Regions from separate parts of the Peribacillus sp. SRI_006 genome, predicted to be linked through region 1. Evidence: riboswitches for the same ligand, from Rfam matches in the RefSeq annotation. Region 1 holds a riboswitch; each other region holds the start of a gene.

Region 1 (13,362 bases):
CCGCTGAATCAAGTAATGATCAAATGAAGTTTCAAGAAGTAAATGATATGCTGCAATTTGCTGAACGGTTGGATAAAAGGCTTCATGATTTGAAGTTGAGCCGTGAAATCACGATTCAAAGCGCACCGCAGATCAGGCTGATCCAAAACACGAATCAGGCACTAGTCGAAAAAATCCAATCTTCGATCATGACAGCCATCCCACTTTGGAAAAACCAGGTTGCGATTGCACTGACCCTAATCAGGCAAAGGCATGCTGTAGAAGCCCAAAAACAGGTTTCCAAGACTACAAATGACTTATTATTGAAGAACTCCGAGATGCTGAAAACGAATACCATTGAAACCGCAAAAGAAAATGAGCGCGGACTTGTCGATATCGAAACATTAAAGAAAACTCAAGCTAACTTGATATCCACGCTTGAGGAGACCATGCGGATCCAAGAAGAAGGCAGGCATAAACGCCGTCAAGCTGAACAGGAATTGGCGTCAATGGAAAATGAACTGAAACAGAAACTATTAGAGATAAAGGGATAAGGGGAGATAACATGGAGACTATCGAGGCTATAAAAACGAGAAGAAGCATCGGAATCGTTAAGCAAGATCCGGTTCCTAAAGAAATGATCGAGCAAATCATTGAAGCCGGAACATATGCACCTAATCATCATCGGACGGAGCCTTGGCGTTTTTTTGTTTTGACAGGGGAAGGAAGAAATAAACTTGGGCAGGTATTCGAAGAAATAACAAGAATCGAAAATGCTGATGATACCCCTGAAAGTTTAATCAGCAAGCTCGAAAGGCAAAAAAAGAATCCATTAAGGGCTCCAGTCATCATCGCGGTGGGCATAGAGCCTAGTGATAAGAATAATGTCCTCGTCGCAGAAGAATATGCGGCTGTGAACAGTGCCATCCAAAATATGCTACTTGCAGCACATTCTCTAGGTTTGGGAGCAATATGGAGAACGGGGAAAATAACTTATCATGACAAAGTCCGTGAATTTTTCAATTTATCCTCTAAGGGAGAGGTATTGGCTTTCATATACTTGGGTTATCCTGACATGGAGCCGAAACCTGCTAAGAAAACACCGATTGAGGAATTGACCACATGGATCGGATGAGGATTAGGATTAGGGGCTGCATCAGTTTATAGACACTGATGCAGCTTTTTTTATTGCCTTCAATAAGGCTTCTTTAATTATGCTTTTACTGAAAGGGATTTGACATTGTCAGGCTTCGTTTCAAGTGACGATTGGTGAATTAGGTTGTACAATACAAAGGAAGAATAAATTTTGATGAATTAGGATGTGTCTATAGATGAGAACGATTGATCCATTTGAGATACTCGATGGAAAAGCGATAAAATATTTGGATGTATTTGGCGTTGAGGATGGCATTGCTTTAAAAAGTAAATACGAAGATAAATCGTATTGGATATATGATTATTATTGCATGCATCAGACTTGTGATTGCCAGGAAGTATACCTTGAATTCGTTGAGGAGCTTAAAGGCAATAAACAGGCGGGACAGCATTTTGGAGTGAGGGTTTCTTTCGGGGATAATCAATTCGTCCTGGAGGATTATAATATTTCGAAGCAAAAGGCGATGGATATCGCGGAAGATACGCTGAAGTACAGTAAAGATGTAATGGAGTTATTTAAACAGCGGTATCAGCAAATGAAGGAAAAAGGCACGCAAATTATCACGGAAAGTGCAAAGGCAGCTAAAATGCCGCATGTTCATGCAGAACCGGTCATTGGCAGAAATGAGCCTTGTCCTTGCGGAAGCGGGAAAAAATACAAAAAATGCTGCGGTGCAGCTTAACATCTTGGAAGCTGACTCGATTCGGAGTCGCTTCTTTTTTATTGGAAAAGTCGTGCTTGGGAAAAAAATGAGAAAAAAATGTAGCATAAAACGAACATTTGTTCTATAATATGAGTACCAGATAATAACACAAAAAGAAATAAAAACTAGTTATTTAGACGGAATTTTCCGAAAACTTCTTTTTTATTTTCATAAATCTGGTATATATAAGAGAGAAGAGTTTTTTGATCTCATCTCTTTCAACGGTAGACGGCAACCAGACGGGATGAAAATCCCTACACTGATGGCAGTTTAACTTATTGAACGAAGGAAGGGGTAATCAAATGACAAGAGAAAAAAGATTAATACCTTACAAAGTTCTTGAAGTGATGGAAACGGTGAAAGAGAAGATTCCTGAGGGTGTCGAGCTTGTGAAAGCACCGGCAATTTGGGAAAAAAGCAGTTATGGTGAGGGCGTGGTAGTTGCCGTCATCGATACAGGCATAGACAAGGGACATCCAGACCTCAAGGAAAGAATCATTGGCGGGAAGGATTTTACCAATACCGGGGATTATCAAGATGATAACGGACATGGGACACATGTTAGCGGTACGGTTGTTGCTGCCATTAATAATGCTGGTGTAGTGGGAGTGGCTCCGAAGGCAAGCATATTAGCGTTAAAGGCCCTGAATGGTCAAGGACAAGGCGACATTGATTGGATTAATGGTGCTCTAGAGTATGCCATCAATTGGCGGGGGCCAAATGAAGAAAAGGTTTCGGTTATTTCACTTTCGCTTGGCGGACCTCCCGATGAGACTGAACACAAACTCATTCAAAAGGCCCTTCAGAACGATATCCTTGTTGTTTGTGCAGCTGGAAATAGCGGTGATGGGCGTCATGAAACGGATGAATTGGATTATCCAGGAGCATATCCCGAGGTAGTGGAAGTGGGGGCTGTGGATTTAAGCAGAAATTTAGCGGATTTTTCAAATACAAATGATGAAATTGACTTGGTGGCGCCAGGGGTTGATATTCTCTCTACGTATCCAGGAAATAAATATGCCAGGTTGAGCGGAACTTCAATGGCTACGCCTCATGTAAGCGGTGCGGCAGCTCTCTTGAAAGTGATTGCTGAAAAAGAATTTGAGCGCAATTTAACTGAAGCGGAATTATATGCACAGCTGGTGAAAAGTACGGAAGATCTGGGAATAAGCAAAAAAGCGCAGGGAAATGGACTGCTTAACTTAACGATTACGGAACAAAGAGCTGAAAAATCGATTAAGATTACGATAGAATCAGAAAATCTAAAGTTACCGAGTAAATCGGTGGTCATGGAATAGTAGAGAAAAAAGGTGCCCCAGGAAATTTTTGGGGCACCTTCCATAATGATTATTTTTTATTTTTCCTTAGAGCTGCAAAAAGGGCGACAATGGAAAGAATTAATGATATGACAGCCAGGGTAATGATCAGCGTTTGGTTGCCATCACCTTCTGTTGTTGCTGCATCCTTTGAATTGTCAGGTGTCGTGGAATCATTAGTGTCAGCTTCATCTTCGTGACCATGGTCCGCAGGTTCAGCATCAGCCTTGGGTGCAACCGTGATTTCCGTTACAGAATGCGGTAGGTCTGAGCCTTCTTCACCGCTCCATTCAACGATTTCACCATCTTCGTAATATTGAAATGCATCCCAGGCAACTTTCGTTTCTTCTTTAGGATTTTGTGCTACGAAAGAGAATTGCTGGAATTGTCCAGCAGCTATTCCTTTGTCAGTTGCTGCCCAAGTTACCGTTTTTACATGCCCATCTTTGTCACCTTCTGTCGTTACTTTCCATCCCGGTACAGGCTGATAGCTTTCAAAAGTAACCCCTTCAGGTACTTTTAAAGTCACCTTTGTAGTGGCAGTTTCTTTTTCAACGGGTACTTTAATTGTATAAGTTTCCCACGCCTCAGGTGCAGATGAACTTGGCTTGACCGAAACGTGAGCATATGCTGAACCGGAAAAAATGAATAATGCAGCAAATGTAAAAATAAGTAGCTTTGAAATGTTTTTCATTTTATAAATCCCTCCTATTATGAATTCCCTATGAAAATTATAAAATCAGCATTGATTGAATCCAGGCTTTCAGTCAATCCATGAACATGGATATTCCACTTTCCTGGCATGGTTAATATAGACTTTGATGTAAATGTCCCTGTGTTTTTCTCCTTCATTTGCAGCTTTATTTCACCGCGTGGCGTATCCAATGGCTGCATCGTGATCGTAAGCTGCTCTATTTCAGCAATTGGCTTGCCTTCATTGGATAGATTTACTTGAATCATGTTATCCCCGACTTCATTGGGCGTCACCATTAATGTAACCTCGTTATTTTCATCAGTCCGTAACGTTTTTTCAATGGGGCCCGGAGAAGACATGGCAGTTTGGACATTTGTTAATAAAGCTGCAACGAGAAGGATGACGATTCCTAAACCAAACTCCATTCCCACACTATAACCAAGTTTTTTCGTTTGCTTTTTCCCTCTGAGAAAATGAAAGCCGCCTAAAACGATCATGATTAACATGAGACCGATTTTCGCTAGTAACAATTGGCCATATGTTGTGTTAAACATTGAATGGATAGTTGGCACATGCTGTAAACTGCTATATATTCCGCTAATAATCAGGATGATTACAAACAGAAATGCCCATTTGGAAAACCTTTGAATGATCGACCAGTAAAAGGTTTTCTTATCTTGTTGGACTGCCTGCCGATCTGCAAGCCCAGGCAAAATCACCAATATGGCCATAAGGCCGCCGAGCCATAAAGCCATGGAAAATAAATGAAGGAAATCCATCAAAACGGCCAGAGCCTGATTAGGAACGGCTGCTGTATGTCCGGTGAATGCCTTACAAATCATCAAGCTGGCAATTATGATGAATGAAATGAAAGGTAGTGATTTATTCATTGAGTTCTCGAGCATGAAATAAATTACTAAAAATAGAAGGAGCAATATTAGAATTTCCAAGATCCAGATCGTCCCAAAGTTTGTAGCATTCAATACTTCCTTTATATAACTAACATTAAATGCATCGGTCCAACCTACGCCAGCATCGATCGTAACTCTTAAAGGCAGGCTGCAGAAGATGGAAAATGCTAAACCAGCATATGAAAGCCAAAGGTATAGACGGGTTCTTCTGCTGGCTTCAAAAAGTCGGGAATCCTTCATTAGCGATAATCTGAAAAAAAGGATTCCGGTAAGGGCAGCGAAGCATATGTATTGTAGACTTTGCAGAATAACGTTGATGGAATTCGGAAAACTTTCATTCACTTCGGATTTATTTTGATCTGATAGGCCTGCCGAATCTCCGAATTGAAAGGGGATAGTTCCTTCAATAGGATGGCCATCACTCGAAACCACTCTCCATTTAATATAGTAAATCCCTTCATCGATCGTGCCCTTCCACTTAGCTTCCAGTATTTTTTCACTCTGTTCAGAGATTGTACTGTCTTGAGTTTGAATTTTGTCTCCATCTTGGCTGAATACCTCAAGCGAATGAAAAGCTGGTTGTATATTCTCGCTGAATTGAATGGTGATCTTTTCAGGAAGAGTATCCATCGCTTCATTCGGGCTAGGATTAGAGCTGATTACTGTAGCATGCCCAGAAGCCATTGCCGGGTATAAAAGCAAACTGAATAGGCTGACTATCAGCCATAAATATTTTTTCATCTTGGTGTGCCATCATCCTTTCATCCGATTATGTAAGCCCATTATAAAAGGAAAATGTGAAAAAACAGTGAAAATAATTTAGTTATCTAAAGGCAGTTTAAGAGGTTCGCTAGAAAATGAGAACAATAAGTTTTAGTTTTGCCTTCCATTCCAGTATAGCCATAAATAAGTGGTGGGAATTCCACTTTGCATAAAGTTTATACCAAATAGGCATCCTCCTTTTGATATAAACTCCATTAAGAAATAATTAAGGTTCCTTTAGTAATCTGAGCCTATCATGTTTAAGGAATTTGGAGGGATAGGTTTTGATGAAGAAGGGATTAAAAGAAACAAGTGTGAAGGTAATCTTGGTTGGTTCCCTTGTAGGGATGGGAACATCCACTTATATGCCAGCGACAGAAGCTGCGGAAGGCACTTCTGTCATTTTGGAAGAGGCACAAACGGTAAATAGTCTTTTAAAGCTAGAGATAGAGGGTATAGAACTGGATCAAAAGTTTACAGAAGACGTACACGACTATAGTTCAACAGTGGGGAATGATGTGGAAAAGATCACCTTGCTTGCAGCAAGCCCTAACGAGAATGCAGCCATATATGTGAATGGTGTCAAAATGACGGATGGTAAATTGAAGGATTTAACTCTTCAAACTGGCATGAATACGTTTGTAATCACCGTCAGCGATGGGGAAAATGAAACCGTTACCTATACTCTCAAGGTCGAAAAACATGAAAGTGATGATAACCTTTTAACATCGATTGGATTATCAAAAGGCTCATTAACATTCGATTCTAAGGTGACAGCTTATCATGCTTCAGTTGAAAATGAAGTCCAGTCGGTTACGGTAACTCCGACATTGAGTGACAGTAAGGCAATTGTAAAGGTAAATGGAAAGGATGCAACCAGTGCAGGTGTAAAGGTTACCCTTCCAGTCGGTAAGACAACGGTGAAGATAACCGTTACAGCGGAAAATGGTGATGAAAAAACATATACACTCACGATTACACGGGCTGCAGCCGCAGCAAAGGAAACGGAATCGAAAGCTGCTCCAAAAGAGGATGAAGTTCAAAAGGCCCCCTCAACAGGAACGAGTAAAGCCCAACCTTCCACGGGTAAGGGGAATAAATCTTCTTTATCATCAGCAGAATCCTCGGATAAGGGGAGTAAAACATCTTTAACATCAGCGGAATCCTCCAATAATCAAAAGCCAAGCAGTGGTGTCAGTGAAGTAACGAATGCACAGCAAATTGAAAGTATTTCAGCACAAAAAGTGAAAATGGATTCTATTGAGAAAGTAACGTCCGCAGATTCTTTAGGCGAGGAAGGCAATAATGGACCAGTGTTGAACAGCCTGACGGTATCATCCGGCGTATGGAACAAATCTTTTGAATCTAATGAGCATACCTATCATATAGAGGTGGATAATGATATTTCTTCAGTCGAATTGAATGCAACGACAAATGCCAGCGGAGCAACGATTGAATATGACGGTGCGAGCAGTGCAAAAGTGAAGATCAAGGATAAAGCAAAAACGGCCATTTCCGTTACCGTTTCAAAGGATGGGGAGCGTCGTACTTACGTCCTTGTTTTCGAAAAGGACATGGATGTTGAAATGGATGAGGAAGAAACCGTGGATGATGTCAAAACAAAAGAGGTGGAAGTTGAGGCAGCGCAAACGAGTACAGCTGGTACGACGGAGAGCGAAACATCCAATGATCCAGGAGGCCAGACTAATGGGAAACAACCTGTTGAGACAGTTTCATTCTTTGGGAATATAAAGGAATTCTTCACTCTCTGGTAAAATAGGATGGTTTTGAATCCTGCAAAAAAAGGACAAGGTTCAGGCTTGTCCTCGAAGTTCATATTTATATGGGCAAAATGATTTGGACCTCGGTTCCTTGGTTCAGTTCACTGTTAAACCGGACCTTTCCCCGATGCGCCTCAATGATTCGGCAACTGACTGTCAGTCCTAATCCGGTTCCTTTTTCTTTTGAAGAATAGAAAGGCTCTCCAAGATGTTTTATGCGGTTTTTTTCTATTCCGCTACCGTTATCTTTGATGGTGATAGAAAGGTTATTGTTCATTCGTTCAAAATCAATCCAAATGTGGTCGGCGGATGCCTCCATGGAATTCTTGAGCATGTTTATGAAAACTTGTTTTAATTGATTTCCCTCACATAATAGAAGCGGTATTTCATTTTTGACAGATATTGATATTTTGGTGGGGTACGAGTCCGCCTCTGGTTTCAACAAGGTTTTGACATCATTCATCAGGTCGATGATTTGATGTTTGCTGAATGGAAGTTCCTGTGGTTTTGCCAGAACGAGTAACTCGCTTACAATAAGATTGATCCGGTCCAATTCACTTAACATGATCGTGTAGTATTGTTCAAAGGGATGGTCGCTCTTTTTAAGCAGTTGGACGAAACCTTTTAAAGAAGTCAGCGGATTTCGTACCTCGTGGGCTACACTTGCGGCAAGTTCGCCGACTATCGATAATTTTTCGGTTCTTCTTAAGCGTGCTTCGGTTTCTCGAATTTGAGTGACTTCTTTAGCATAAGTAATGATTCCGACTAAATCCTCGCCAACCATCATCGGGACAAACGTACAAGAAAGTAAGATGGACTTCCCGTACTTCGTCAGGAATTCTATATCTTTCCCTTTTTTGATCCCCTTTTGGTTTTCCATGACATATTGGCATGAGGTACGTATCAATTCCGCGTCTTCTGCTGAAAAATTCAAATTAATGAATGAAGCGCCATGTATTTCTTCCTGTTGAAAGCCTGTTACCGTTTCAAACCTTGGATTCACGGTCGTGATCATTCCATTTAAATCAAGCATCAGCATCGGATAAGGGTTGTGCTCAAACAATGATTTATAGCGTTGTTCGCTATCAAATAATTGATTCTCCGCGACAACTCTTTCAGATATATCCCTGCCAATGACGACTAAGCCTTTACGTGAACCATCTTCATTGAACAGGGGAACTTTAATCGTATCAAAGGTCTTGTGATTGCCATCGGGAAGAGGGATGATTTCCTCGCACCTAGTAATTTCCCCCTTTACCCACGTTTCTTCATCGGAAATTTCACAGTAGATCAACGATTCTTTATAAAATTCGGTGTATTCTGCGAGCTCACTGTCTCTTTTTCCCTTATAATCTACATGCTCCAATTGAAATAATTGCAGCCCGAAGGTATTGGATTCAAGCCATCGGCCATCCCCATCCTTGAAATTAACGAAATCCACCATTGAATTGATGAGTGTACGCCGACGTTGTTCCGCCTCTTTTAATCGTTTGAATTCTTCCTTTTTAGCTAAATAAAGATATAGAATTAAGCCTATTGATAAAAGGAAAACAATGCCTTCCGCCCTTTGGAGTTGAATGAAGACCTCTTTATTATGGATATTTGTAGTTAAAAAATAGTCGAATACGACTAATGTAAGAATCCCGGATAGGATATATATTGCTAAGATGGAGCGTTTGGACATGGAGATTCTCCCTGTTTTTAAGACATTTCAAAGGTAAAAATACATACACATTTTAACAAACTATCGGAAAAAAATATATGCAGAATCTCTAAATAAAAAAACAGGGGCCAATGTGGTCACCTGTTTTTTCTGAAGAGGGTTAGTTTCTTCTTCTTTTTTGCACGCTTATAGATCATGAAGAATAGTAAGAAGAGGAGTGCAAGAGCAGCTAGCGTATATTGGTTCATTTCAACAGATAGCAGTCCATAGGGAATCAGTGATAGGAAGAAAAAGTATATAAGGTTGCCAAGTGCCGTCGCCAATAAAAAGTCTTTGAAAGTGACGGTGCTGACTCCGGCTGCCAAGTTAATTAAGCTTGTGGGGATAAGCGGGAAAATCCTGCCTGTAAACACGTACATGAAGCCATGCTCCACTACAGATTCTTGCCACTTTTCACCAATCTTCTTTAAAAGAAGCTCCTGAAACCAGTTTCTTGCTGCATAAAAAATGAATCCTGAGGCAACAACACTTGTAAACCAACTCCATAGATAGCCATATATGAATCCGAATATCGTGACGTTGATGGTTAGGAGCAAAATTAAGGGGATGATTGTAAAAGAATTTTGTACAAACATCAATACGAATGTCACAATAAATGTAAGCAAAAGATTTTCCTTCAATATGCCAATAACAGAATCCAAATCACTTTTCCAAACCAAAGTGAACAGTTCTGCATTAGAGTATATAAAAATTGCGATTACAAGTAGACCGATTATGGTCAGGACTTTTTTCAAAGGGCCACCACCATTCTTACTAATAGTTTATCATTTTCGAGTTCAATGGTGAAAAAAAAGAGCTGCCGCATCATGCAGACAGCTCTTTTCCATTATAGTGGCTTAACGGCCCGGAGATTCCTTTTAAAGCCACTTTTCAAACTGAATTCTTTTGTTCATTCCATAAATGATTGGCGCTCCAATCAAAAGGACAACGAACTCACCGACAGCTGTAGTCATCCAGCTTAGCCAGAATGGCAAGCCAAAGGCAAGGTTCAGTTCAATTGCAATTAAAAACATTGTGAACGTGAAAAAGATAATCGTAGCGACCATACGTCCTTTAATGCCTTTTATGAAACGAGACACATAAATGACAAGCAATAAGGCGAGCAGGGATTGGCCCACCCCAAAAATCAAATCATATGGCACCATCGGCGAAAAGAGCAGATTCGATATGAAGACTCCTCCAACGATACCGTAGATATACTTTTTATTGAATACAATCAGATGATTCAACATTTCCGGTACACGGAATTGGAACATCTCAAAAGCTATTGGTTTAAACACCAATGAGACCGCCACATACAAGGCAGCCAATAACCCGTTTATCACGAGTGTACGAACATTCATTTTACTCTCTCCCTAGTTTTTTATCGTGGGATGGTTACGAACCACGTGCAGGCGTTTACCCGATGTTTAATAGTAGCCCATGTAAGCTTGTTTCGTCAATTTGTAAAGAATGGTTTTAATTTATAGGTTTCCAATCAGATGAAGCAGCACAATTGGATTTTGAATTATTGCAATGAAGGATGATATTATTTCAATATGTACATAAAAAGGAGTGAATATTAATATGTCGATCGAAAGTGTCAAAAGCCATTTTAAACAATGGAATCGGGAAGGCGACGTAAAGGAGTTCGAAACATCTAGTGCCACGGTGATTGAGGCAGCGGAAACCATCGGTGTTATCCCAGCGCGGATTGCCAAGACCCTTTCCTTTAAAGGGGAAGGTGAACACGCGATTTTGGTCGTTGCCGCAGGGGACGCGAAAGTGGATAATAAGAAATTTCGTCAGACGTTCGGTTTCAAGGCACGAATGCTTTCACCTGATGAAGTGCTTGCACAGACCGGCCATGCAATCGGAGGCGTTTGCCCGTTTGGCCTGGCAAACGATTTAGCTGTTTTTCTTGATGTATCGATGAAGCGCTTCGAGTCATTGTTTCCGGCTTGCGGCAGTTCCAACTCTGCAATAGAACTTACACTCGCTGAATTATTTGAATATTCAGGTGCCAAGGATTGGGTGGATGTTTGTAAGGGGTGGGAAGAAAAGGGGAATGTGGAAACGGCAGCAGGAAATGCAGTTGATGGCATTTGATGAATGGGATGGAGTCCACTAAAGTGAACTTTATTTGGGGCCGCATTCATTTCTATTATTAAAGCGGAAAACGGGCAGAAAGTGTTCCTGATCGGAGGTTGAAAGATGTTAAATGGAAGCGAAAGAAAAAGCAATAGCAGCTATCTGAGTCTTAAAACTCTTTATGAAGAAAATATAACGGTTAAGAGCATTGCCCAGGAACTTGAGTTTTGCCATAAAAACGATCTGGCGCTGGATATCCAGAAAGCAATGAAAAAAAAGAATTTTGATATATTGGCAGTCCAAGATCAAGGGGAAATCATCGGATATATAGAAAGGCAAGAACTAGGTGAGGGAAGTATTTCTGAATATATGAGAAACTTCTCACCAAGGGAAATGGTTTCGAATTCAACCCCTTTGATCCAGCTTCTCCATATTTTTAAGAATAAGACAAGGGTGTTCGTATTAGAGAATAATTCAATTAAAATGTTGATTACCCATGCCGACCTCCAAAAGCCTCCGATCAGGATGCTGATATTTGGATATATTACCTTATTGGAAATGAGGATGAGCGATATCATCCTTGATAGATTCGGCGATGGCAGCTGGTATCCAATGATCAGCGAAGACCGTTTAGAAAAGGCAACCGAATTATATAAAAGGAGAATCGATAAAAATGAGGATATCAATATAATAGAGTGCCTGCAAATCAGTGATAAATTCGATATTATACATAAAGATAAAGAATTGAGGCACTTCTTCCAAATCCCTTCGAAAAGTAAAGGGAAGAAGGATGCGAATGCCATCCGAAAATTACGGGATAAGATTTCCCATGCTAATGAACTGGGTCTGGACATGTCATGGATGGAAATCATCGAGGTTGTCGAGTCCTGCGGCCGACTGCTCGAAATCTCTGAATCCTATCCTTATGAAAAATAAGATCCGGCAAATCATGCTGGTTCTTTTTTTTTTGCGCATCCAGATAGAAAAAAACTGCCCGTATCAGGCAGTCTCCCCGAAAAATTCAAAACTCCGGCAGTTGATCCAGGTTATTTTCTTTTATCCCATCGGGCTCACTCCGTAATATGTCACGTCCATATTTATGAAAGACGTCAACGTTGGCCAGGTTGCCAGCTTTGGCTTCCGCAAGGGCTGAGGGGTAGTCGAGTTCGCGGCCGGAGTTCGTTTTGATGGCGATAATATTGTCCTCTTCATTTTTCCTTACGGCGATGATTTCTTCTTTTCCTGCTGCTGAATCACTTTGGTTTGCTTGCGGTGTTCCCTGCTGTTTATATGACTCATAGGCTTCTTCAAATTTGTCCATGTTTTAGGCACCTCCTAATTATAGGGTGAACCATTTTTCCTGCAATATACAAACCGGATTTCGTCCAACTTGAGCCGTTAATTCGTCCAAATGGGCCGATCTTTCGGCACTTTTTTTTGTGAATGCTGTCGTCTTGGCCTTTTTGCAGTGGCATGGCACTTGCATCTTGTATAAGTAGTAGCAAGAAATAATATTCACTAGATTAAGGGAGGAATAGTAATCATGAATGTAAAACAAGGGGCAAGCACTGTAAATGCAAAACAACAGGTCAAGACAATGAAAGCGGCGGTCGTCAATGAATTTAACCAAAAACTTGAGATTAAGGAAGTACCGATTCCGGAATTGGAATATGGTGAGATATTAGTGAAAATTAAAGCCTGTGGCGTGTGTCATACCGATTTACATGCTGCACATGGTGATTGGCCGGTAAAACCCAAGCTTCCGCTTATCCCGGGACATGAGGGTGTGGGCATTATAGAAAAGGTGGCGGAAGGCGTAACTTCCTTGAAAGTGGGTGACCGTGTTGGGATCCCTTGGCTTTATTCGGCCTGCGGCGATTGTGAATATTGTCTGACCGGCAGGGAAACGCTTTGCCTGGATCAATTGAATGCAGGCTATTCCGTGGACGGCGGGTATGCGGAGTATTGTAAAGCACCAGCCAAGTATGTGGTGAAGGTTCCTGAAGGGCTTGACTTTGCGGAGGTATCACCGATTTTCTGTGCAGGTGTAACGACTTATAAGGCGCTTAAGGTATCAGAAGCAAAACCTGGCGATTGGGTAGCGATTTATGGAATTGGCGGATTGGGACATGTTGCCCTGCAATACGCAAAAGCGATGGGCTTTAATGTCATTGCTGTCGATATTCAAGATGATAAGCTTGATCTGGCAACGGAACTTGGGGCGGATTACACGGTTAATGGGCTTAAGACCGATCCTGTACAGGCCA
Region 2 (13,362 bases), on a different contig from region 1:
ACTGCGATAGAAATCACCTTTGCCATCGGTATGATGCTAGGCGGTATTTTCATGGCTTCCTGGGGAGGCTTTAAAAACAAGATCCATACTATGACACTTGCAAGCCTTATAATTGGTGCCTGTACTTTCGCTCTTGGAATCATCCCCGTTTTTTGGATCTACTTGATCATCATGGGGGTAGTGGGATTGGCGATGCCCATTTTTAATACGCCGTCCATGGTCTTGTTACAGGAGAAGATCGAGGGTGATCTTCTTGGGAGGGTATTTGGTGTTTTAGGAATGATCTCGACTTCCATGATGCCCCTGGGAATGCTTGTATTCGGACCGATATCCGACCTCATTAAAATAGAATGGCTCCTTATAGGAACGGGTATATTGCTGTTCATTCAAGGTTTTTTCCTACTGGGCAGCAAAGTGTTGATCGAAGCCGGTAAACCCATCCCAAAAGATGCCTCCGAGTAATGGGGAAAGGAACGACATGTCAGGCTGAAGGGTTTTTCCGCATGCCGGATATTTATTCTTGTAGAAAGATGATACATGAAAGTCATAAAGGAGGAAAAGATGGGTTTTTTGGGAAATTTATTTAATTGGATGGTAGTTATCGGAATGATTCTGCTTATAGGACGATTGATTACGATGGCGTTCTTATTTCTGGAAATTTCATTTACGACCTTTTTTAAGGACTACAGTCTCATTTCGATCATCATTTTAATAATAGGTGCAATTGGTCAGCAATTCACCAAGACGGGTAAAAAGTAAAATGAGTTATCACCTTTCCTTCATGAAAAGAATCAGCTTCGAATTCACTAGACCGAGATATTCTAATGTCGGTCTAGTTTTTTATTTAAAAAATGCTCCAGTTGATTTCAGAAATCCGCTCCCTTACCGCCGACAGTCTGCCAAGCCTCCTCGACGCAAGCGTATGCGGTGTCTCGTCTAGCCAGTTATTCGGCAGGAGTGTCGCAGATTTCTTCAATCGATTAAGGATTATAGTAAAGAAACATGAAGAATAAACTAGTTTAATAAACTAGTTTACTTTTAAAATCTTGGTTCGGGCGAGAGCAATTCGAAACTTCCTTTTCCGAAAAATTGATGGAACGCCGGACTGTAGACGAATTGGAGAAGAAGAGCCAGTTTCCCTACAATGTTTCTTAAAAAAGAAGTTCCAGTGATTGGAACGTAAGGTACGAGACTCCTGCGGGAAACCGTGGCCAAGGGAAGACCCCGCAGGCGAGCGCCGAGGAGGCTCACGGACCGCCCGCGGAAAGCGAGTGCCTGGAGTGGAAATCATTACACATACCCCTTTTCGGAAATCGCTCCCTTACCGCCGACTGCCTGCCAAGCCTTCACAGCATGCACTAGTGGGGTCCCGGCCCTTGTAAAGCGAGTGTCTGGAGGCAACGTTTCACATTTTACAATGGGCATTGTTTTTCAGGTCACGAATGCCATATCGAAAATATCGGAACAAACCAATTTATTATCTTTGAATGCATCTTTAGAAGCTGCAAGGGCAGGTGAGTCCGGCAAAGATTTTGCTGTCGTGGCGAATGAAGTAAGGAGCTTGGCTGATGGTTCAAAAGAAGCTACAAAAAACATTCAAGGAATCATCCAAAGCATTCTGTCAGATACAGAGGAATTGCTAAAAAACGACCAATGAAACGAACCAAATCAGCAAGGATCAGAAAAATGCCGTGAGCACGGTAAGTGAAGCCATGAAAGAGCTGGAAGATTCCGTAGGGAAAATATCCAATTCGATACAGGAGCAAGCTGCTTCTTCCAATGAACTTGCTCAATATACACAGCAGCTTACACAGTTAATAAATGATTTGGAGCAGACGTTAGGGGAATTCCAGATAGAGAAGTAGGGAATAACAAGTGTTGCAAAATGGGAGGCCATTACAGTGGTTTCCTTTTTTGTTAGATTGCCATTACATCATTCTAAAGAGGTGAATCGCTGGGACATCTCTTTATGGTGAACATATTCAATGAAAGTACAAAAGTACAATTTAGAGGATCGGGTCAAGTGTCCATGCTTTTTTTACAAAGGGGAATAATATATAGGAATCGGACAAGTCGGCACGGATATTAAAAGCTTGCACAAATTTATATGCGATAGATTCATAGTAAAGAGAGGGAAATGCCATTTAGCTTTCCCTTTATTTACTTCTGCTAGATGATGGGTGATACCAATGGATTTTGGGTTCCTGATCAAAAACCCGTCGCCTTCATTATCAATTTCCGTTTGTTATCATGCAAAACCTCAAATACGTTTCCCCTCCAAAACTATATCTTCCATTTTTATCAAAGTGTTCACTCCTATATCGTCATCCTCATCATAAATAGGGCAAGCCGTATATAAAACGACTTTATCATGACCGGGATTTCTCTAATCTACCTTTATCCATACTGCCAAGATAAACAAAATCCTTTAGGAATTCTTCGATTTCCAACTTTTATCGATGAGGTATAGGAATAAAGGTTTGCTTTTATGGTGTTCAATTGAATCTGACTGTTTGTTTTTAGGGAAAGAAGGCTGAAAGTTTCATTTATTTTACCGATAATATAATTGCCGTAGACATTAAGGCTCATCTGATTAAGTGGATGATAGGATAGAAGGTTCATATGGATTTACTTGAACATCATAAATATAAAAATATTTTAGCGTATAAAGGAAGGTTAAAATGTTTAATGGAAAAATAAGCTGGATGATACTGACATTGGTATTCATGGTTAGTTTCACTTTCTTACCTGGTTTAAAGGCCGAGGCTGCAGATCCTGTGCATACTGTAAGCTCTGGCGAAACGGTGGAATCGATTGCCAAGACATATGATATATCGGCAGAGCAATTGATGAAGACGAATGGTTTACCGGATGATAAGTTATTTGCGGGCCAAAAGTTGACGATCATTCAAACGGAGTATACCCCTTCCATCTATCAATGGTCGGAGAGAGGGAAAAAAATTGCGAAATATGCGAGATCTTTCATAGGGTTTAAAAAGACAGCTGGAGAGGAGAAGCCTGAAAAAGGGTTCGATTCGAGCGGATTGATCCATTGGGTGCTTTCCCGGCAAAATGTGCCGGTCGACCGTTTGACAGTAGATGGTTTTTATAAGCAAGGGATGGATACAGCCACTCCGAAAACTGGGGATATAATATTCTTTCTGGAAAAAGACAGCTTAAAAGTCGTGACTGCGGGTATTTATGTCGGCGAAAACCAATTTGTCAATTCTGGATATGGTGCAGAAACGGTTCAGGTGAGATCCACCACAGAAGATTACTTTGCAAAATACCAAGTGGCTTACAAAACATACACGCCTAAAGGAGAGCATATCGTCCAAATGGGAGAAACGCTTAATAGTATATCGGAGCGTTACAGCATTTCCATGAGTGCAATCAAAAGCCGCAACGCTTTAAATACCGATGAGTTGATGCAGGGGCAGTACCTTCAACTATACAGCAACCCGCTATTTCCGTTTTATGTAAACCAGGAGGCATCATATGATAAAGCATATGATGTCATCAAGTATGCATACACGTTACGCGGATTCACCTATGTTTTCGGGGGAGAAGATCCAATGACCGGAATGGATTGCAGCGGCTTCATTTATTGGGTCATGAAGGAGCAGGGCCTTTCTGTAAAACGAGATTCGGCAGAGGATTACTTTTCATTGGTGCCCAAAATCGATAATCCGAAGGCCGGGGATTTAGTATTTTTTAGGGACACGGGAACAAGGGTGGGTGTGACCCATGTAGGAATTTATCTGGGTGATGGCCGTTTTCTCAATTCAACGGAAAACACCGGCGTTCATATCTCCAACCTTTCGTCAGGTTATTTTGCCGAGAAATTCGAAAGCTTCGGTCAAGCCGAAAGCCTCATCGACTAAGAAGGTCATTCAACCTGTTTATATTCAAGAGTGGCTTTTTCAATGGCAGTAACGAACCGTTTAAGAAGATTACAGTGATTGACCCTGTTCTTACTGGTAAAGTCATCACCTTTGAAAAAGCTTTTTCTGAGCTTTGTGGAAAGTTCCAATTGTACGCCTGCGCCCGTTTTGGATGTGTTGGTGATGTTGTTTCCATTCATGCCTGAAAGGTGCTGCGGTGCATTTTCAGTTTGAAATCCAGCTTCGTTGAGGCATTGCTGAATAAGGTTCTTATATGGTTCGTTCCTTCCGCCAATGTAAACCAGCCCATTATGTACGTCGTAGTGGCCATGGATCGAAAGGGTGGTCTGAGCGTTCGCTGCCATTGAAACGCCGCTCGGTTCATTGAATAAGCGGGATGGTATATGGAGGACCTGGTTGCCCCTTGGCTTTAGGCCTTCGAATAGGTAGGTGCTTGCACCAAGTCTCTCTCCAAGTGCGGCTGCAACTTCACTCGTACCTGGTTCGATATTCCCGCCATGGATGGCTAGAACTGCAATATCAGGATTCCTGTGATGAACGATGATGCGGTAATCAAGGTATTCTTGTTCATTTTCCTGCAATTCAAAAAAATCGCTATAGCTATTTTCAATCATGGTAATCCTCCGTATCTGTAATGTATCTAATCTTCCATACCCATTGACTGCAAAAATAAAGGCTCTTTTCGTAAAGATTGTTGTTTTTAAAACGAAACTATCTAAGGTTGATTGGAGCGGAAGTGCGAGACTCCTGCGGGAGCGGCGGGACAGGTGAGACCCCACAGGCGTTTACGCCGAGGAGGCTCACCGCCCGCACCAAGGAAAGCGAGCATCTGGAGGGGAAATCAACCACACCTCACTACTTGGTAAATAGCAACAAAGTATGTGAAAACAGCCAAAATAAAAAAAGCGGGGATGCCCCAGCTTTTTCATTTTTCGACTGTCGTATATAGTTCTATTTTCTTTTGCTCGTCGGGTGTTAATGTTTCTGTCCGTTTAAACGTATTCATTGTCACAAGCAGGGCTGCTACAAGAAGGACAGGTATTACCCAGCTTGTTATTTTTTTTACGATATTCATATTCAAAATCCCCTTATACAACGCTAAAATTTATATGATATTTAGAAAAGGAGGGGCTGGATTGCCTGTTTATTGCTGAGCTTTCCAGCTTCCGTTTCTTCTTTTATCTCCAGCTCCGGATATTTGTCCATTTTTCTCGTTTTTAACGAGTCCTTGAACCCCGCCGTAATACATGGGGGAAATCTTCTGAATGACTTCGTATCCGGAATCTTCCAAGTCGGATACAGTTTCATCCGAATGCCTGGATTCTGTATAAATCTTCTTTCCATCAAAGACGAACCGATTACGATCGACGATATCCTGCAATGAGCCTTCACTTTCTGTATAAGAATAAAGAACCTGCATCAATACTTGCGGAATCCTATCACCGCCTGGTGAGCCGATCCCGATCGATTCCCGCCCAGGTTTCTTGAGAATGGTCGGAGCGGTGAAAGTTCTTGACCGTTTATATGCCTTTTGTGAGTTCAAGCCGGACCTGAAATTTTTCAGTTGATCGTTAAGGAAAAATCCATTTGTATAATCCCCAGATCCGAAAAAGTTACTGAGCGTATTCGTTGTGGAAACGACAGTGCCGTTTTTGTCCATTACCACAAAGTGTGTCGTACTTTCATGTTCTTCGGAACCATTCGATTCTTTATCTTCCCATTTTTCACTTTTGATCTTATTTTTAAGACTATCCAAGTGAATGGGGGAGAGCAATTTTTCCGCCTTGGAGTGACTTATTCCATCTCCAACATTGACGGCCCGATCTTGATAAGCAGTATCCGTAATGCCCGCCAAGACTTTCATATAAGCTGATTTGCTTGAAGAATCACCTAGGTTCATTTCCTCGGCTAGCTTTAACATTTCAAGAACGGTAATTCCTGAAAAGGGCGGAGGTGCGGTAAAAACATCATAACCGGCAAATGTTCCTTGGACCGGTTTCCGTTCTTTCACCTCATAGCGCTTTAAATCCATCAAGTCGATATCTGATTCCCTTTTAATATCCCGCGCAATTTCGCCTTTATAAAAACCATCAGGACCTTCATGCTGGATCTCCTTCAGTGTTTCAGCAAGTCTTTCCTGGACAAGGGTTTTGCCTGGTTCAATGGCATCACCATCAGGATAAAAAAGTGAAGTCGCATCGGAAGATATCCTTGGCTGAGCCGCTTCTAAGCGTGATGATAACGATTCGTTGACTTCAAATCCTTCTTCAGCCAAATCTATAGCCGGCTGAAGAAGGTCTGCCATTGGTACGCTCCCATACTTATCACTGATGACCTGCATGCCGGCCACTAAGCCAGGAATCCCTGTATCGTGTCTTGAACTTGGGTCTTCTGGAGAGGATTCACGATAATCGATAAATTCGGGTTCGCCGGATTCCGGGGCAATCAGCATACCGCCGCCGCCGCCCACGCCAGATCCATAAGGTTCGACTACACCTAATACATACGATACCGCAATGGCGGCATCAGCCGCATTTCCGCCGTTTTCCAATATATCCATCCCGACATCTATTGCGATTGGATTTGAAGAACTGACCCCGTATGATTGTTCCGTTTTACTCTTTATCGGATCATTCGTGTCAGAAATAGGGGGTGTCTTCGAACATCCAGCAATATATATGAGCAAGCTTAGGGATATGAGCACTTTTCCCGTCATACGGTTAATCATCGGTTGTTCCCCCTTTTCGTTGAGATTCTAAGTTGTGTGTCTTCATTCTTCAAATAGTAGTGATAAAGCGTTCCTTACTGAATGGGTTGTATTCCCGGTTGTTTAGCTTGTACGGCCTTTTTCTCTTGTGCTGCTTTTTTCTCTAGTGCAGCTTTCTTTTCCATTGCTGCCTTTTCCTCTTGTTCACGCTGTGCCTTATGATCGATTACCTTCTTGTGATCCAAGGTAATCTCGATGCGATCCTCTTTTTTAGACCACTGGACTTTTTCACTCGTTTCCTTCGTCAACTGTCGGTAAACACGTGATTTGTCAACGGAAGAGGTAGCTGGCCTTGGTGTTGCTTCTTCAATTTGCAGCGGTACGACATCGATTGTAGCTTTTCCGTCATTCGCTAAATGGTATTGAACCATGGCTGAATCCTTTGTGCGTGTCCAGCCTTGATCGAATATGAAATTTCCTAGACTATAGAAAATGATACCATCTTTATAAACATCGAACGATTGAAGCACGTGGGGGTGATGGCCGATGATGATGTCAGCGCCCGCATCGATGATAGCTTTAGCCAAGTCTTTTTGTCGATCGGTTGTTGATGTTGAATACTCTTGTCCCCAGTGCATATTCACCACAACCAAGTCTGCGTTGCCTTGCTTGGCATCCCTTGCTTTGCCGATCATTTCAAATAATAAATCGGGATTGGAGTTCAATAGTCCGGCTTTATTACTTTTTGATACGGCATCCTTACCGTAAACGTCTGTGAAGCCAAGTGTTGCGACACGAACGCCATTAACATCCGCATAGTCGATGCTGTTTTTTGCTTCCGCAGTGTTCGATCCAACACCGACATAGTGCATATCCGCACTTTTGAATTCATCAATCGTGTCAAGGAGTCCTTGTTCTTCATAGTCCATCATATGGTTATTTGCCAATGACACCACAGAGAAGCCAGCATCTTTAACGGCCGCCACACCGCTAGTATTGGAGTTTAACCGGATGGGCGTATCGGCTCCCTTGTAGTTAGATACTTCTTCTTTTAAAGCGGTATGTTCATAATTCCCACTGACATAATCCGAATTGGCAAAATAGGGTTTCATATACCGGAAGAGGTATTCATACCCGTGCTTTTCCGTCACTTCTTCAACATAACGTCCCATCATCACATCACCGACCATTGTCATCGTCAATGGTTGATCGGATTTTGTTGCGACTGTTTTCACTTCCTCAGCCCGTCCCATCCAAGTGGTAATGACTAAAGCGATTAGTAATATAGGTAGTATGATTCCAGTGTATTTAAGATTCTTTTTCTTCGTGCGTTTAATAAAGATAAGTGTTTTTTCTTTTGCATTTAAAGTCCGTTTCATTTTTTGCACCTCAGAATAGGTAGTACACGTTCATTAAACCGAATGTTATGCCGGATAATAAAAGCGTGCTGCCAAGTGTCAATGGCATTCCTTGTCTTTGTATGGTATTCGCTATCAATCCAGGTACGATTATACCGATTCCCCGAAACTCGAATATTTCAAAGGGCATGACGGGGTAGACTAAGTCCAATAGGAGTTTCAAGCAAATCCCGGTCACCATCATGGCGGCGAATTTTCTTCTTCCATATAAAATCACCCATCTTGAAAGGCCGTGGGTGACGATTAAATAAGTTACGACACTAATGATCAAAATGGTCAGCATGATTTCCCATTGATCAAATACTAATGCCAAATAACCTGGCACGATAAGTCCTGCGGGTACGACACCCGTCTTTTCTGAAAATATAAGGCTAAGCGTTACTCCCAGTACTAGGGCTACATATAAATCCGATCCAAACATTAAGGTTCCTCCTACTTAACTTGCTTTTTGCTTTGTTTTAGATTTCATGAATGCTTCAATTAATGGTTCCGCTGCACCGTGAATATTCCCGACACCGTAGACGATGCGATTTTTCATCAATGGGCGGAGACGGGCCACGATTTCTTCAGTTGACCAGTTTTCTAAATCCCAATATTCTTTAGTATCCAATTTACCTTGCTCGAATACCTTCGTGATTGGTGATGTAGTTTCACCAATGGCAATGACGATTTCGGATTTTATGTACGGCAATACATCTCTAGCAAACTGCTCGGTACGGTCCACACGGTCTGCACGGCAGTTCATGATGACGATAGGAGGTTCTGTGCTGTATCCGAACGTATTGACACGTTCCCATATGTTCAGCGTCGATGCCGCGTCGTTTGCAGCAAAGCCATTGACAAAGAAAGTTGGTTGGATGCGATCTCCGAATTTGGTGATCCGCATGGCCCCTGGATCTGGATGTGCATTCAGCATGCCGCGGAAAGCCGTTTTTTCATCAATTCCCAAAGCTTCCGCAACGGCCAAGGCCAGTGATGCGTTATCTGGAAATACCATATAGTCGAATTCGCGTAAGAAATCCTCGGAAATTCTTGAATTATCTGCAACGATCACTTTTGTGTTGCGTTCTTTGGCGATTTGTTTGAAAAAGTCCAAATATTCACTTTCAATGGTTATTAAGTGACCATTATGGGGAATGGTAGCAGTGAAGGCTTCAGCAACCTCATCCATAGTCGGTCCCATGACATCCATATGGTCTTCCAATACATTCACGATGACCCCGATGTTTGCCTGGATCATTTTGTTTTGGAAGATTAGTTGATAGTCAGGCTGTACGGCCATGCACTCACAAACCAGTGCTTCCGTGCCTAAGTCGGCAACTTCTTTAACTACACGCCGTTGTTCTCCTATGTTGGGTCCTTCCGGGCGGCGTACAATCGGTTTTTCCTTGTCGGTAAACCAATAGATCATTCTTGCTGATGTTCCGGTTGTTTTACCTACTGTTTTGTATTTTGCTTCCTGGATCACACCTGTAATTAGACGCGTTACAGTCGATTTCCCTCGAATCCCATTCACATTCACACGTACCGGGATGGAGTCGAGACGCTTCTGATGGCGTTTTTGTTCAAAAATGCCATAGCCAAGCAAAAAGATCGCACAAATAAATATTGGTGCCATTTTTTTTAACCTCTCTTTTTTTCAAATATTTGAATTACTGAATACACACTACATGATTTTAAACTTAATAGGCAAGAGCCAATTATTCTATCGTAATATAGTTATCAACAGCTTTTTCAAATATATGTATATTAGTGTGTAATAGTATCTAATGGGATGAATTATTTTATGAGTACAAAGATATGGCTGGAAATCGAGGGAATCGAGGTTTCATTTACACTAAATTATGGAAAGTTTAATAAAGCCCCATTTCAGTCAGAATCAACATGGTTTTATGAGCATTTGAACCTAATTCATAATGGCTATATTTGAATAATATTTTTTTAAAAAAGTGAGGTTTATTACAGTTTGTTAATTGTTTATACCCATTGTTTGACATAAACGTTATAATTTTTATGCATTTGTCATTCAATGTGAAATTTTGCATCTAACGACTCAATTAGTTGAACTCTTTTGAATATGGCCAAAGATGAGTAAAAGAACACATCTCTTTTTTTTAGTATTTTCCTCGGGAATACCCATGGGTCTATAATTGACCTTTTACCTAAAAAATGAAATGAACTAAAGTTAACCCATTTCTTTTAAAAAATACCTAGTTTCTTCTATAGATATAGTGTTTATATAAGAATGAAAAATAAAAAAAGCCCAGAAGCATATCTGGGCTTTCGGCTTATATATTGTAAATGAATGGAATGGTCACGGACCTCCATAAATCATGGATAGATTTACCTTTTGTGGGTCTTGAGTTACAGCATGGGTAGCTGATAATGGAAGGAATCCAGGTTAACTTGATTTCTTTCTCTCAGAAATCTCAAGGGTGGAGTCCTTTTTACCGCCATCAATCACATAAAATCTAGGAGCTAATCTCCTTTTTTTACGTTGATTGTCAGGATTCATCTTCATATAATTTTCGTATTCTTTGCGAAAGAATTCTTCGGTTTCCCGTTGCAATGCTTTTCTTTCGTTAAAATCTGCGATGAATTTGAAAAAACGTTTCATATGAATTCCTCCTTATGGGGTTAAAAGGTCTTAGTTTAATAGTAACATATCGTTGGTGAAGTTTAACCTTTTTTTGCAATTTTGGAGTGGAAATTATGTTTTTGTGTGAATAAAGTTGTGAATGGTTTGATTCGAGAAAAAGCATGTAATGAATCCTTGCTGAGTAAGTGACCGTGCATGGTATTGAAAGGGAATGTCGGGATTTGCAGAAAGCGGGTATTGGAAGCAATGATTATTTGAGTTAAAATATTCCTTATATTCATTATACACTAAATATTCTGAAAACAAAGGAAAATATTCACTTCCAGCCGCTTTTGATAGATTTGCTTTTTTAATGGTTCATTATTGTGTATAGTTATATATTCCCCGAATTTATGAAAATGAAACTTCCCATATGTGGGAGGGAAAAAAGCAATTTCCCGCATACGGGCTTTAATGCTTTTCAAATTATTGGACCCCTTTATCGATATTTTATTCACTCTTTTTTATCGGATTTTTAATGTGATTTTTAAGTAATGAAAAGTTAACCAAATTTGCCATCAGGTCTAATGTTCACTTTACATAAACATCTTGATTTCTTATCATTTTCAAGTTACTATTGACTTGGAAAAATATAATATTCCGCGTTAAGGCGGAAGAGGTTCTAGCTACCCTCTCAAAAAAACTAAGGAGAAACAGTGCTCTATTCTTAGGGTGCTGTTTTTTTCCGTAAAAAGGAGTTTTATAGAAATGAAGAAGAAAGAAAAGGCAGTGGTTGTGTTTAGCGGAGGGCAGGACAGTACGACGTGCCTGTTTTGGGCATTGGAGAGATTTGAGGAAGTGGAAGCGGTGACGTTCGATTATAATCAGCGGCATAGCTTGGAAATCGAATGCGCTCAAAACATTGCCAAGGAATTGGGCGTGAACCACCATATCCTTGACATGTCGCTGCTGAACCAACTGGCACCGAATGCATTGACAAGAAGTGATATCGCAGTGGCGGACGGAGAAGAAGGGGAGCTGCCGTCGACGTTCGTGCCAGGGAGGAATTTGCTGTTCCTTTCGTTTGCCGGAGTGCTGGCGAGTCAGATTGGCGCTAAACATATTGTCACAGGAGTCTGTGAAACGGATTTCAGCGGATATCCTGACTGCCGCGATGTATTCATTAAATCGTTGAATGTGACCTTGAACTTATCGATGGACCAGTCATTCGTGATTGATACGCCGCTAATGTGGCTTAATAAAGAGGAAACATGGGAGCTTGCTGACCAGCTTGGCGCGTTCGACTTTGTCCGCGAAAAGACCCTGACTTGCTATAACGGAATCATCTCCGATGGCTGTGGAGATTGTCCGGCATGCAATCTGCGGAAAAAAGGGCTGGATGACTATGTAAGCAGACGGAAGGTGCTTTCATGATGTATGGTTTTAAGATAGTGGATAAACTCCAAAAAATAGATGAAGATATTCAGCGCAGCCAATTGAAGTATACAAACAAGAGGGTTCTCGTAAGTAAGGAATTCACCTTTGACGCGGCGCACCACCTGCATGACTATGAAGGGAAATGCAAGAACCTTCATGGCCACACGTATAAAGTCATTTTCGGATTGAGCGGGTATACGGATTCACGCGGGTTGATGATAGATTTTGGGGACATCAAGGATATCTGGAAAAATGAAATCGAAATCCACCTGGATCATCGTTATTTGAATGAAACCCTGCCGCTCATGAATACAACAGCTGAAAATATGGTTGTCTGGATTTATGAAAAAATGGCCGAAGCCCTTTCATTAAAAGAATATGAGGGTGCTAGAGTCGAATTTGTTCGACTTTACGAAACGCCGACAAGCTATGCCGAAGCCAGACGGGAGTGGATGGAAAGTGAGTAAACTCCCGGTAATGGAAATCTTCGGGCCGACCATCCAAGGAGAGGGAATGGTCATTGGTCAAAAAACCATGTTCGTTCGGACGGCCGGCTGCGATTATTCATGTTCCTGGTGTGATTCCGCTTTTACTTGGGATGGCACAGGTAAGGAAGATACTGTTCAGATGACTGCCGATGAAATATGGGATGAGCTGAAGCGAATTGGGGGTTCCGGTTTTTCCTTCGTGACGATATCTGGGGGAAACCCGGCCCTGCTGAAAAACCTAAACGGCTTGATAGCGATCTTACACGAAAATAAAATGAAAATAGGGGTCGAAACACAAGGGAGCCGATGGCAGGATTGGTTTCTCGATATTGATGAACTGACTATCTCACCTAAGCCGCCGAGCTCTGGAATGGACACGGACTTTACCGTGCTTGACCAAATCATCTCGAATCTTGCCAATCGAAACCCAGAAAACCATGTTTCATTGAAGATCGTCGTCTTTAACGAGGAAGATTATCAATATGCCAAACATGTACATGGGCGTTACCCGGATATTCCTTTTTATCTGCAGGTCGGCAATGACGACAGCAGGACGGCGGATGATCGTCAATTGATCAGCGGCCTATTGAAGAAGTACGAAGAGTTAATTGATAAAGTGATAGCGGATGATGAATTGAATGATGTGAAAGTCCTGCCCCAGCTGCATACCTATATATGGGGTAACAAGCGGGGTGTGTAAAGTAAAGGCAGTGTGATGTTTAATCACACTGCCTTTTAAGCTTGTTACAACCTTTGCATGTGTGTAGCTTTGAAGGATGATGTGTATTTAAGGCCATATCCAAATAAGCGATCCATTCCAATATGTGCG
Region 3 (5,552 bases), on a different contig from region 1:
ATAAACCGCCCACTCTAAAGAGGCCCATTACTTCTCCTTTATTGGAAATAAGGACGTGAATTTTTGTGGATTTTTTCAGTAGCCAGGAAACTCTTACTGCAATCCAGTGGATTTTAAGAGCCATCATTTCCTTCTTCTTCTTGCTTCTTTCGGTTAAATTGATGGGGCAACGGTCCATTTCGCAGTTAAGATTACTTGATTTCATAATGGCTTTAATTATTGGAAACATTCTTGCCCACCCTTTATCTGATGAACAGTTAGGTTTGAAGGGCTCAATGATAACAACCAGTGTATTTGTCATTTTATATATAATTAGTGTGTTTGCAGGCCTTAAGTGGGGAAAACTCCGAAGGTTTTTTGACTCAGACCCCTTTCCTCTTATCGAAAATGGACAAATCATTTATAAAAGCTTAGCAAGGGCCAGAATCTCCATCGATGTTTTATTATCGGAATTAAGAAAGGAAAAAGTAGAAGATATTCAAAAAGTATCCCTCGCGCTATGGGAACCGGACGGTACCATTTCATTGTTTTTAGATCCCCAATATGAAGCAGTAACCCCAGCAGATATGCACCTGGAAACACTCGCCTTCACTTTTCCTAAAACGATTATTAAAGAGGGAAAGATTGATTCTAAAGAATTGAACCGGGGCGGTAAAGAAGAAGCATGGCTGAAAAACAGAATCAAAATAACATATAATGCCGACATGAACGATATTTTATTGGCAACTCTTGATAATAACGATACCTTAAAGGTCTTTTTCTACAAATAGATTTGCAGCCAAAATAAAATCCCCTCAAGTATAGTGTAAAGCCTACTTACGACTGTAAGCTTTTTACACGTTCAACTTAAAGGGGATCAAATATATCGCTTATTACTCCGACCAATTCAGTGTATTCAAGAACTTATACACATCTTCATACACCTGTTCACGTTCCTTGCCCAATGTGATAATATGGCCAGACTTTTCATACCAAATCAAGTGTTTATGCTGTGTATCGACTTCATTGAAAATCGCTGTAGCACTCTCCGTATAGTCGGGATCATCCAAACGCCCTTGCAGAACAAGAGTTGGAGATGTGATTAAATCTAAATTTTCACCTGTCTCATTTATAATGTTCAACACATCTTTTAGTTGAGGCATTGGCTCTTCTTCAAGCAGCTTCACTTCTGCAGCAATTTGGTCTGCATCTTTGCCCTCAAACTTCTTATACGCCTGTGCATAATTGAGCAAGCGGTTCTTTTGTCGATCGATACTTTTTCCTTGCGTCGGAGCGCACATTGAAACTACCCCTTTTACAGGCAATTCAATTCCCACTTTTAATGAGAACACTCCCCCTAAAGAAATTCCTACAACTGCAATTTCCTCATAGCCTTCTTCTTTTAGGAAATTATAGCCATTAACTACATCTCCCCACCATTCCTTTGGACCAGTTTTAGCAAGTTCCTCGGCTGATACTCCGTGCCCGCTATAAAGAGGTCCGTGGCAAGTATAGTCGAGATCATTTAAGTACTTCCCTAATTTCTTCATATCTCCTGTACTTCCGGTAAACCCGTGAAGCAGAAGAACTGCTCTCTTTCCACCTATATATGTGAATGACTCAGGTGCTTTCACTTTCATCTATCTAGGACCTTCTTTCTTTGCACTTGTTGATAAATAGAATCTAAATGATTTTCGAAAAAAAATCAATTAATACCCCTTGAGTAGTGATTCTTCTATCCTATTCCGTATTTTCATTAAAACAATTAAATCATATATATAGTATCCTTACCACACTCTTCACAACTCATCCGTTCCGAAGCACATTTTACTATGATTAAATTTATTTAGCAATCGTCATTTAACCATTTTTTTTAAGAAAAGTAAAATGCACCTTGTGATACGATGTACAACGTATTACACTTTAAAAATGAAAAGGAGGAGATTTTATATGGATAAAGAATTAATGAAGGGAAGCATTGACCTCCTTTTGCTTTCACTTCTATCGCAAAAAAAGCTTTACGGCTATGAAATAACGAAAATCCTGAAGCAAATGAGCAAGGGCAACTATGAAATAAGTGAAGGCACCCTCTACCCTGCCCTTAAACGATTAGAAAAAAAAGAATTCATAAAAGGACATTGGAAAGAGTCCGAATCAGGCCGCAGGAAATATTATCATGTCACCGAAAATGGGCAAACCGAACTTGAGCGGAAACGCGAATGCTTTTTCTTCCTGGAAAAATTAGTTCGAAAAAGCTCAGAACAATTCTAAACCAAATAAAAAGCTTCCTGCACTTAATGGAACGGCCCAGGAAGCTTTTTTTGCTGTTTTACTCGTGAATTCATGCGGAACACTTAGTTTGCGCTGTTTACTCGTGAATTCGGACTGTTTACTCGTGAATTTCGCACTTTTACTCGTGAATTTCGTACTTTTACTCGTGAGTTTTGCTTTTTTACTCGTGAATTCGCTGTTTACTCGTGAGTTTTGCTCTTTTACTCGTGAGTTTCGTACTTTTACTCGTGAATTCGTACTGCACACTTAGTTCGCACGTTTACTCGTGAGTTTCGCACTTTTACTCGTGAGTTTGGACTGTTTACTCGTGAATTTTGCACTTTTACTCGTGAGTTTTGCTCTTTTACTCGTGAGTTTTGCTCTTTTACTCGTGAATTTGGACTGTTTACTCGTGAATTCGCACTGTTTACTCGTGAGTCACTTCAATCACGCAAAAAAGGACCTAATCAGGTCCTTTTTTTGTCTATTCCTTTATGCTTGCGATAATTGGCGCAGGAGAGCTTCATGCATTCCCCTTGTACATGCGGGCCATATTTTTCACGAAAGGCCTCGAGGCAATAGCATTTTTCTTCTTCTTTTTTGGTTCCATCCATCAAGTGCATCCCTCCTAGCAATTAACTGGAGACTACACGTTTCTCCAGTTCTACGTTGATTCGTCCCAACAATATGGCACCAATGGACTGAATGATCGTTTTAACGATGATTTGGCCGATGACCGCAGCGGGTACCGCTTCCCATGGCAATATATTGGCACCCAGAGGACTTAGGCCAATCACGACAAATATCACCGAATCGAAAAATCCTCCAACGATCCCGCTGTAAAACACCCTCCAACTCATCGGGAGCTTTAAACGGGTATAAATTTCCGTATCCGCTGTTTCTGCGACCACGAAGGATAAAGCGGAAGCAAACACAATCAGTAACGTATCTCCTAATAAAAATGATACACATGCAGATAAAATAAGTGCAGTGACGATGCATATATAGGTCTTTACGCGGCCGAATTTATTCTGGACCAGATCTCGGAAGATGAAGGTTCCCCCGATGAGCAATGTCCCCATCGGGATGATGAACATGCCAAAATGTAATGGCGCAAAAGCTGCTGTAACCACATTCGCCGTGATGATGGATACTAAATACAATAAAATTCTTAACATTTCTTGATTCTCCTTATACAGAAAAAACAGCACCCTAAGAAAGAGCCCTGTTCTCCTTAGTTTTTTTGAGAGGGTAGCTAGAACCTCTTCCGCCCGGGCGGATTATCATTTTCCTTATTCATCGTAGCTTGAAAGCGGTTGGAAATCAAGAAGTTTCCATACCGTCGATTTTAGTATGTTTTCGCGGTTACCGATTGATTTAGCCATTTATTTCAATGTCCCTGTTTCCCCCTTTTGCCGATTTCTGTCGCATAAAACTGCTTGACCGGCTGTATACAAAAGCCGAAAATCAAAGATAGAGTCATGTACTTTATTTGGCGAGGAGAAAAAGAATGATGAAAAAAACTACGTTTGTCTATCCTATTTATATCGCAACCACACCAGAGAAGCTTTGGGAAGCCTTGACGAGTGGTGAAGTCACGGAGAAATACCACTTCGGATTACAAGTACAGTCTGACTGGCAAGAAGGGTCGGCCGTTCAATATTTGCTGGATGATGGGCGGATTACTGATCATGGGCATGTACTTAAATGCGAGCCGTTGCACCTGCTCTCGTTTACATGGATCATGGCAGGAGACGAAACACCTCGTGAGCAGCCTACACGGGTCACTTTTGAATTACAGAAAATGGACGATTCGACTGTGAAGTTAACTCTTAGGCATGAGGAGCTATTGGAGACAGATTTCGTCTATGATGACAATACCTTTGAAGGCTTGAATAATGGATGGCCAGCCCTTTTAAGTAACCTGAAGAGCTTGCTTGAAACTGGACGGACCCTGCCGCCCATATCAGTAGACTGGGATAGTTAAACGGAGACTATAAAAACACCCTTGAAAGAGAGTTGGGTTAGTTATGGATACTCAAATAATCACGAAATTCAAGATCGTCAAGCCAACGAATGAAGTGTTTGAAGCCATAGTGAATCCTGAAAAAATCGGGAATTTCTGGTTCTCATCGAGTTCGGAAAGATGGGAAAAAGGCCGGACGCCTACATTGAGATACAACGAATACGATGCTGAAGTGGTCATTCATGTATTGGAAGTAGAGGAAAATAAGAAAATCGTGTTTGCATGGGGCGGGAATGATCAAGAAACGATTGTTGCCATTACACTAAAAGAGTTGGATAAAACGAGTACGATCATTGAAGTGAACGAATCAGGATTGAGTGAAGATGACCCTGAAATAATAAACAAAATGATCGGACAAAAAGAAGGTTGGGTATATACATTAACCTGTTTAAAGGGTTATTTAGAAAATGGCGTCACTACTTTGAGAGCATCATTAGTTTTTTAATAAATTGCATAAACCCTCAATAAACTGGGGGTTTATCCTTTGCAACACTGGTGAAACAAATGGCAAAGTTCCACTTAAAAACAGTACTTTATAGTTCAACCTAATAATTGACATTTAAAAATCCGTGAGCTATCATCCTAATTAACCAGTGGTCAATTAATAAGGAGGTGATAAAATGTCGCCAAGGAAATCGGCAGGTCAAGAATTATCCAGGGACATGGTGTTGAATGAAGCTAGAAACCTTTTTGCAGCGTTAGGGTATTCGAATGTCTCGATGAGGCAATTGGCTAAATCATTGGATTGCAGTCATGGAGCCATTTATTATCATTTTAAAAACAAGGCGGAAATATTTTATAGTTTGGTGAAAACGGATTTTTCCGTTTTAAATTCTTCAATCGATGATATCATCCTGTCAGAAAATGACCCTTCCGTAAAAATGGAAAAGATTTTATTGTGCTTCTTGGAGTTCGGTTTAACCCAACAGAATCATTATTCCATCATGTTTTTATCGAAGGAAAAAGAAATTCAGCAGTTACTCCAATTCGATTCTAATAAAACATACGAAAAGCTAATCCAGTCCTTGACGGATCTAACGGACAACAAACTGAATCCTGCATCCATTTGGTCGATTTTTCTTTCTCTTCACGGATTCATAACTTTTTACATTAATTCTGAACTATCTTATCTAGATGTAAAAGGTTTAGCCTATTTTCATGTAAAAAATATCACCAAGAACATCATATAATTTTTTCGAACATCATTGACCAATGGTCAATTAAACTTTGGAGGTTATGAAATGGTGAAGAGATTCCTTCATATTGAAGGACTTAT

The links. A riboswitch is a leader RNA that binds a small molecule or an ion and turns the genes downstream of it on or off. The one in region 1 is predicted to bind preQ1.
Region 2: it holds a riboswitch for preQ1, as region 1 does, so the genes downstream of both, queC (7-cyano-7-deazaguanine synthase QueC) here and AC2YHV_RS04520 (QueT transporter family protein) in region 1, are expected to answer to the same signal.
Region 3: it holds a riboswitch for preQ1, as region 1 does, so the genes downstream of both, AC2YHV_RS06665 (VUT family protein) here and AC2YHV_RS04520 (QueT transporter family protein) in region 1, are expected to answer to the same signal.

The regions. Positions count from the first base shown of each region.
Region 1 covers NZ_JBYCZT010000003.1:42,827-56,188, forward strand. The annotation lists gene AC2YHV_RS04475 (toxic anion resistance protein) at 1-533, shown strand, start outside; gene AC2YHV_RS04480 (nitroreductase family protein) at 545-1,114, shown strand; partial or broken gene AC2YHV_RS04485 (SEC-C metal-binding domain-containing protein) at 1,740-1,817, shown strand; gene AC2YHV_RS04490 (S8 family peptidase) at 2,141-3,136, shown strand; gene AC2YHV_RS04495 (YcnI family copper-binding membrane protein) at 3,186-3,848, opposite strand; gene AC2YHV_RS04500 (copper resistance CopC/CopD family protein) at 3,866-5,500, opposite strand; gene AC2YHV_RS04505 (cadherin-like beta sandwich domain-containing protein) at 5,809-7,296, shown strand; gene AC2YHV_RS04510 (PAS domain-containing sensor histidine kinase) at 7,361-8,986, opposite strand; gene AC2YHV_RS04515 (TVP38/TMEM64 family protein) at 9,103-9,759, opposite strand; gene AC2YHV_RS04520 (QueT transporter family protein) at 9,883-10,368, opposite strand; PreQ1 riboswitch class I at 10,375-10,419, opposite strand; gene AC2YHV_RS04525 (YbaK/EbsC family protein) at 10,592-11,113, shown strand; gene AC2YHV_RS04530 (CBS domain-containing protein) at 11,219-12,031, shown strand; gene AC2YHV_RS04535 (DUF3892 domain-containing protein) at 12,117-12,416, opposite strand; gene adhP (alcohol dehydrogenase AdhP) at 12,693-13,362, shown strand, end outside.
Region 2 covers NZ_JBYCZT010000004.1:129,735-143,096, reverse strand. The annotation lists gene AC2YHV_RS06765 (MFS transporter) at 1-462, shown strand, start outside; gene AC2YHV_RS06760 (hypothetical protein) at 562-759, shown strand; gene AC2YHV_RS06755 (methyl-accepting chemotaxis protein) at 1,208-1,657, shown strand; gene AC2YHV_RS06750 (hypothetical protein) at 1,692-1,865, shown strand; gene AC2YHV_RS06745 (C40 family peptidase) at 2,682-3,884, shown strand; gene AC2YHV_RS06740 (poly-gamma-glutamate hydrolase family protein) at 3,890-4,519, opposite strand; gene AC2YHV_RS06735 (CapE family protein) at 4,831-4,980, opposite strand; gene AC2YHV_RS06730 (gamma-glutamyltransferase family protein) at 5,050-6,633, opposite strand; gene AC2YHV_RS06725 (CapA family protein) at 6,708-7,991, opposite strand; gene pgsC (poly-gamma-glutamate biosynthesis protein PgsC) at 8,002-8,451, opposite strand; gene pgsB (poly-gamma-glutamate synthase PgsB) at 8,467-9,648, opposite strand; gene AC2YHV_RS06710 (hypothetical protein) at 9,817-9,960, shown strand; gene AC2YHV_RS06705 (hypothetical protein) at 10,432-10,647, opposite strand; PreQ1 riboswitch class I at 11,279-11,321, shown strand; gene queC (7-cyano-7-deazaguanine synthase QueC) at 11,377-12,042, shown strand; gene queD (6-carboxytetrahydropterin synthase QueD) at 12,042-12,512, shown strand; gene queE (7-carboxy-7-deazaguanine synthase QueE) at 12,505-13,233, shown strand; gene AC2YHV_RS06685 (DUF4260 domain-containing protein) at 13,278-13,362, opposite strand, start outside.
Region 3 covers NZ_JBYCZT010000004.1:123,955-129,506, forward strand. The annotation lists gene AC2YHV_RS06640 (DUF421 domain-containing protein) at 66-770, shown strand; gene AC2YHV_RS06645 (alpha/beta hydrolase) at 873-1,619, opposite strand; gene AC2YHV_RS06650 (PadR family transcriptional regulator) at 1,930-2,250, shown strand; gene AC2YHV_RS06655 (hypothetical protein) at 2,236-2,517, opposite strand; gene AC2YHV_RS06660 (hypothetical protein) at 2,718-2,864, opposite strand; gene AC2YHV_RS06665 (VUT family protein) at 2,886-3,428, opposite strand; PreQ1 riboswitch class I at 3,479-3,521, opposite strand; gene AC2YHV_RS06670 (SRPBCC family protein) at 3,743-4,237, shown strand; gene AC2YHV_RS06675 (SRPBCC family protein) at 4,281-4,721, shown strand; gene AC2YHV_RS06680 (TetR/AcrR family transcriptional regulator) at 4,897-5,466, shown strand; gene AC2YHV_RS06685 (DUF4260 domain-containing protein) at 5,518-5,552, shown strand, end outside.